Regions from separate parts of the Mesorhizobium sp. M4B.F.Ca.ET.017.02.2.1 genome, predicted to be linked through region 1. Evidence: predicted binding sites of a transcription regulator. Region 1 holds the regulator's gene; each other region holds the start of a gene.

Evidence for each region. Region 1 encodes LexA, which represses DNA repair genes until DNA is damaged. Its sites were predicted from a motif close to TGTTCNNNNTGTGTTCNG; they were not measured.
Region 2: recA (recombinase RecA) is a predicted target of LexA. The motif match lies at 949-966, and genes of this name have one in related genera.
Region 3: EN738_RS14240 (PA0069 family radical SAM protein) is a predicted target of LexA. The motif match lies at 1,039-1,056, and genes of this name have one in related genera.

The regions. Positions count from the first base shown of each region.
Region 1 covers NZ_RZOF01000235.1:5,917-8,182, forward strand. Annotated here, with positions in the region: gene EN738_RS23605 (ComEC/Rec2 family competence protein) at 1-414, shown strand, start outside; gene lexA (transcriptional repressor LexA) at 408-1,142, opposite strand; gene glp (gephyrin-like molybdotransferase Glp) at 1,259-2,266, opposite strand, start outside.
Region 2 covers NZ_RZOF01000009.1:31,899-34,164, reverse strand. Annotated here, with positions in the region: gene EN738_RS02645 (carbohydrate kinase family protein) at 1-807, opposite strand, end outside; gene recA (recombinase RecA) at 1,090-2,190, shown strand.
Region 3 covers NZ_RZOF01000096.1:3,360-5,625, reverse strand. Annotated here, with positions in the region: gene moaB (molybdenum cofactor biosynthesis protein B) at 1-43, shown strand, start outside; partial or broken gene EN738_RS14250 (hypothetical protein) at 66-446, opposite strand; gene EN738_RS14245 (glycosyltransferase) at 477-980, opposite strand; gene EN738_RS14240 (PA0069 family radical SAM protein) at 1,131-2,266, shown strand, end outside.

The DNA.
Region 1 (2,266 bases):
TTCGACATCGATCCGCTCGACCTGCCGCCTGGCTCGCCATTCTACTGCAGGGACGGACTGTGCCTTGCCCGGCATCCGTCCGGCGCAATCGTGGCGCTCGCGGAAAACCGCAAGACGGCGCGGCCGGCCTGCGCCTTCGCCGACCTGATCGTCATCGACGACGCCACCGCCTACAGTCCCTGCTGGAATTCGCTGGCCCTCGTCGTCACCAAACGCCAGCTCGCCCGCTCAGGCAGCGCCGCCGTCTTCTTCGATCCGCAATCGGCGACCGCGCAAGCAACAATCCGCTACGCGGTCGAAAAGCCCTACCGGCCATGGCACGAGCAGCGCAAATACTCTCGCGAGGCGAGGGGACTGCCGCCATACCAGAGACCCGAAAGACCGGTGGTCAAACTGGCGCCGTCCGCTCAGTAGCGCCGGATCAGGCCGACCAGCTTGCCTTGCACCTTGACCCGGTCAGGGCCGAAGATGCGGGTCTCATAGGCAGGGTTGGCGGCTTCGAGCGCGATCGATGCGCCCTTGCGGCGGAAGCGCTTCAGCGTCGCCTCTTCCTCGTCGACCAGCGCCACAACGATCTCGCCGGGGCTCGCCGTGTCGGCGTTGCGGATGATGACCGTGTCGCCGTCGAAGATGCCGGCCTCGATCATCGAGTCGCCCTTCACCTCCAGCGCATAATGCTCGCCGCCCGAGATCATGTCGGGGGGCACCGAGATCGAATGCGTCTGGTGCTGGATGGCGTCGATCGGCACGCCGGCGGCGATGCGGCCCATTACCGGGATCGACACCGCCGACACAGCGTCGTCGTCATTGCTGGGGGTGCGCGACGGCGACGCCGGTTTGATCTGCCGGCCGAGATTGCCCTGTCCGAGGCTTCCCTGGATGACGCTCGGCGAAAACTTCTTCGCGGCATTGAGGCCAGGCGCGATCGAATCGGGCAGGCGCAGCACTTCCAGCGCACGCGCCCGGTTGGGCAGCCGGCGAATGAAGCCGCGCTCCTCAAGCGCAGTGATCAGCCGGTGGATGCCCGACTTCGAAGCCAGATCAAGCGCCTCCTTCATCTCGTCGAAAGAGGGCGGAATGCCGCTTTCCTTCAGCCGTTCATGGATGAACATCAGGAGTTCATGTTGTTTGCGCGTCAGCATGGCGGCCCCCACGGGTTCTGAAACCAGAATCAGAAAAACAAACCCAGAACAAACACTATCTGTTCCAGTTGTGTTCCGCAACCGTTTAAAGTTTAATGAATGCGTTGACGTTTTGTTCAGCGTAGCATCAGAACGCGACAAGCGTCGCCGACGGCGGCGGCCGGGGCGAAGGGCTCTCGCACCACGAGGCCATTGGCGTCGGCGAGCATGCGCAGCATCGAGGAGTCCTGGATGCCGAAGGGCGTCGCAACCAGTGAGCCGGCTTCTTCGCGGACGACGGCCCGCACGTAATCCTGCCTCAGATCGTTTGCCTGCATCGCGGCGCCCAGCCGCGCCTCGCGAATGTCCTGGGTGAACGCGCGGCCACCGAGCCGCGCCAGCAACGGCTTCAGGAACAGCTGCGAACAGACCAGGCTCGCCACCGGATTGCCGGGCAGGCCGATGCAGCGCGCGGGTCCCAGCCGGCCGAACATCAGCGGCTTGCCCGGGCGCATGGCGATCTTCCAGAAATCGAGCGTCATGCCTTCGCCGGTCAGCACGCCGTGAATGAGATCGTGGTCGCCGACCGAGGCGCCGCCAAGCGTCACGATGACATCGGCCTGCTGCTCGACGGCCTGCCTGACCAGCGCGGAGATCGCTTCCCTGCGGTCGGCGGCAATGCCGAGATCGAGCGCGCGGGCGCCGACCGATTGCGCAGCGGCGGCGACGCCATAGGCGTTGGACGAGATGATCTGATCGGGACCGAGTTCGCTGCCGGGTGGCAGCAGTTCGTCGCCGGTGGCGATGATGGCGACCAGCGGCCGCTTCACCACAGTGAGGCGCGGGTGGTTGGCGGATGCCGCCAGCGACAGTGCCGCCGGATCGAGCAGCCGGCCCTTTTCCAGCAGCACATCGCCTTCTACGAAGTCGAGCCCGGCGCGGCGGATGTTGCGCCCTTCAGCGGTCGGCTCGGTCACTTCGATCGTGCCGCCGCCGAGATCCTGCACATTCTCCTGGATGACGATAGTGTCGGCGCCTTGCGGCACCGGCGCGCCGGTGAAGATGCGCACGGCTTGCGCCGTGCCGACGCTGCCTTCGAAGCCGCGGCCGGCCGGCGCAATGCCGATCACCGAAAGCCGCGCCGG
Region 2 (2,266 bases), on a different contig from region 1:
CAGGCCATTGAGCAGAGCGGCGACCGTCGCGCCGGTCAGCGCATCGCCGGCGCCGGTGACGTCGGCGATCCTACGCGGAGCGGGCGGGGCGATGGAGAACAGGCCCTCGCCGTCGAAGCCCAGCACCGGCTCGCCGCCCGCCGTCACCACGCCGCTCGTGAGCCCGGCGCGCCGCAGCCCGCCGACCAGATCGTGGCCATTCGCATCGTCGCCCAGGCCGGCGAGGGCGCCGGCCTCGCGCCGGTTCATGAACAGCACGGCAAGGCTGCCCAGCACCGGCGCCAGCCGCACCACCTTGGCTGGCGAGATGGCGATGGCGAAGACCGGCTTGCCGGCGGCTTGCGCCACCAGCCGTTCCAGTGCCGCGGACGGCAGGTTCGCGTCGCATAGGAGGGCATCGGCGGAAGCGATCGCCTCGCGCACCTTGGCGCGGCGGATCTGCTTGGGGAAGGCGAGGTCGTAGAGCGCCATGTCGGCAAAGCCGACTATCAGCTCGCCGTCGCGGTCGATCAGCGCCGTGTAGCTCGGCGTCGTGCGGTCGAGGAACACCGCCGACAGGTCGGCGATGCCGGCGCTCGCGATCGCCGTCGACACAGTCTCGGCCGCGGCGTCGCCGCCACGCATCGACAGCAGCGAGGCCGAGACGCCGCGCCTGACCACGCTGCGCAACGCGTTGAAGACGCCGCCGCCGACATCCTCGCGCATGGTGCCGGGGTTCGAGGCAGCCGGCACGTAAGGGCCTGACACCTGGCCCCGCCGGTCGATATGGGCGCCGCCCACGGCAAGGATGTTGGGGGACTTCACCATCGTGGCGTCGATACCTTTGTTGATTGTCCGGCCGCGCACACTAGGTTTCTCCGCGCCGCCCCGCAATCAACGCCGCGATTCGGGCCGGCCGGACAATGGAACCCTGCGTGGCCGATTGGAAGACGCCGCCGCTGTGTGTTGTAGGACATAAATAGAACAGATCAAGATATTGATTGTTTTTCAGCAGCTTGATGTCTCTTGCCAAACGAGAACAAAAAAGGTACAAAATGGTAGGGATCACGGATTGTCCGGCCTTCATTGACGACCAAGGGGTGATGTATCATGGCTCAGAATACTTTGCGGCTTGTAGAGGATAAGGCAGTGGACAAATCAAAGGCTCTGGACGCGGCGCTGTCGCAAATCGAGCGCGCCTTCGGCAAGGGCTCGATCATGCGCCTCGGCGCCAATGAGCAGGTGGTCGAAATCGAAACCGTGCCGACCGGGTCGCTCGGCCTCGACATCGCGCTCGGCGTCGGCGGCCTGCCGCGCGGCCGCATCATCGAGATCTACGGGCCGGAAAGCTCGGGCAAGACGACGCTGGCGCTGCACACCGTGGCGGAAGCCCAGAAGAAGGGCGGCATCTGCGCCTTCGTCGATGCCGAGCACGCGCTCGATCCGGTCTATGCCCGCAAGCTCGGTGTCGACCTCGAAAACCTGCTGATCTCGCAGCCCGACACCGGCGAGCAGGCGCTGGAGATCTGCGACACGCTGGTGCGCTCCGGCGCCATCGATGTTCTGGTGGTCGATTCGGTCGCCGCGCTGACGCCGCGCGCCGAAATCGAAGGTGAGATGGGCGATGCGCTGCCCGGCCTACAGGCCCGCCTGATGAGCCAGGCGCTGCGCAAGCTGACCGCCTCGATCTCGCGCTCCAACACCATGGTCATCTTCATCAACCAGATCCGCATGAAGATCGGCGTCATGTTCGGCTCGCCCGAGACGACGACCGGCGGTAACGCGCTGAAGTTCTACGCCTCGGTCCGCCTCGACATCCGCCGCATCGGCTCGGTCAAGGACCGCGACGAGGTCGTCGGCAACCAGACCCGCGTCAAGGTCGTCAAGAACAAGCTGGCGCCGCCCTTCAAGGTGGTCGAGTTCGACATCATGTACGGCGAGGGCGTGTCGAAGACCGGCGAGCTGGTCGACCTCGGCGTCAAGGCCGGCGTGGTCGAGAAATCCGGCGCCTGGTTCTCCTACAATTCGCAGCGTCTCGGCCAAGGCCGCGAGAACGCAAAACTGTTCCTGCGCGACAATCCCGACACAGCGCGCGAGATCGAAATGGCGCTCAGGCAGAATGCCGGGCTGATCGCTGAGAAATTCCTCGAGAATGGCGGGTCCGAGGGCGGCGGTGACGACGGTTTCGAGGACGAAGCCGGCGCCATGTAGGTGACACAATCTCGGTTTATTACTATCTGCTTATGTAATTGAGTTCTTTAGTACTGCGTCCCGAACCGCCGGCCTT
Region 3 (2,266 bases), on a different contig from region 1:
GCCGCGCCTGGACGAGCACCTGAAACGCGGCAAGGCCGGGTGACCGCCTGACGGGCGTCGCCGCTTCAGCGGATGACCGGCTCGCCGTGGAAGCGCCGGCGCGAGGGGCGCGAGACGCCGAAGCCGACTTCCATCATCAGCCGCGGCGTGCGCGAAGGCACCGTGCCCATGTCGAAGCCGAACGGATCCTCGACGAAGCCGAGCCCTGCTTCACCCGTGAGCGTGACCGGGCTGTCGTCGCCATAGACCTTCAGCACCTCATCCGCCGGATGCTCGACAAGCAGCGTAAGTTGGTGCTTTAGGCTGCGGCGTTTGTGGCTGCCGCGCACATAGACATGCGGGCCGGTGCCGGCATCGCAGGGCTTCAGGTAGGAGAAGAATTTCAGCATCCGCCAGTCGTCGAGATCGAAATGGTACTTGCCGAGCGAGGCAAGGTTCTTGTCGGCGCTCCTTCTCCCCCAAAAACGCGGGAAAAATCACTTCGGCGGCGCGACCCAAATCTCCGCGTCGAGTCTTTTCGTTGCCAGGCCGCGCGCGATGGCTTCGGCGCTGCGGGCGCTTTTGGCGAGCGCCGTGGCCTGGCGCTTGCTGATGACCAGCCCCTCGGCCAGCGCCCGGTTGCCGGAAAAGACCCTGGCCAGGAACGGCGCGCGGCTGCCGCGCGCGCGAGAAAAACGCGCCGGCATGGTGGCCTTCGCCGTGTGGGCCACGACCTCGTCGATCCAGCCGTCCGACAGCCGCGCGCCGGGCTCCAGCAACAGCAGCCAGTCGCCCTTTGCCTGCCGGATACCGGCGGCGATGCCGCCGGCGACATAGTGGCAGCCGGCATGGTCGGCAACGCGGTGCGTCTGGTCGGTCGAGCCGGTGTCGCAGACGACGACGTCGCGCACCACGCCTTCGACCGCGCCGCCGATCAGCGAGGCGAGCGTGCGGGCAAGGCCCTCTTCGTCATTCAGGGTTTCGATGAGAACGGTGAGCATTGCCAGCCGAATAGCGGAAAGCCGCGCCATGCGCCAGTTTTTGCATCGCGGCACAAAAAGTTCTTGCTTTGTTCTCATCGAGAAAATAGGAATAGTTTCATGAACAGAGCGATTCGACAGCCTGCTGACAGTCCTTGGGAAAGGGCGAAAATGGAACAGATCGTGCGTGCCGACATTGCAGCCTTCGGAGCCGGGAGAGCCGAGATGGCGAATGCGATGATCGAGCAGAGCGGCATGCGCGTGCGGCCCGACCGCAATCGCGGCCGTTCCGCCGGCATTAATCCGTCCGGCCGCTTCGAGCCGGTCAGCCGGCATGTGTTCGACGACGGCTGGAATTCGCTGGAGGAACTGCCGCCGTTCAAGACCGAGGTGCAGGTCGAGAGGCCGCGCACCATCATCACGCGCAACGAGTCGCCCGACATCTCCTTCGATCGTTCGATCAACCCCTATCGCGGTTGCGAGCATGGCTGCGTCTACTGCTTTGCCAGGCCGACGCATTCCTTCATGGGCCTGTCGCCGGGACTCGATTTCGAATCGAAGCTGTTCGCCAAGCCTGATGCGGCGCGCATGCTCGACAAGGAACTGTCGAAGTCCGGCTACCAGCCGCGCACCATCGCCATCGGCACCAACACCGATCCCTACCAGCCGATCGAGAAGCAGTACCGGATCATGCGCGAGATCCTCGAAGTGCTGGAGGCGCGCGGCCATCCGGTCGGCATCGTCACCAAGTCGGCGCTGGTGACGCGCGACATCGACATCCTGTCGCGCATGGCCGAACGCGGACTTGCCAAGGTGGCGTTGTCGGTGACGACGCTCGACCGCATGCTGGCGAGAACCATGGAACCGCGCGCGTCGACGCCGACCAAGCGGCTGGAGGCGATCCGGCAGCTCTCCGACGCCGGCATTCCGGCCTCCGTCATGGTCGCGCCGATCATCCCCGGCCTGACCGATCCGGAGATGGAGCGCATCCTCGATTCGGCACGCGCCGCCGGCGCGCGCGAAGCGGGCTATGTCGTGCTGCGGCTGCCGCTGGAGGTGGCGCCGATCTTCAAGGACTGGCTGTTGCGCCATTATCCGGACCGCTACCGGCACGTGATGTCGCTGATCCGTTCGATGCGCGACGGCAAGGACTACGATTCGGAATGGGGCAAGCGCATGAAGGGCGCCGGACCCTATGCCTGGCAGATCGGCCGCCGTTTCGAGATCACCGCCAAGCGGCTCGGGCTCAACGCCGAGCGGCGGCAGCTCAGGACCGACCAGTTCGTCGCCGCAGCCAACGCCACCGA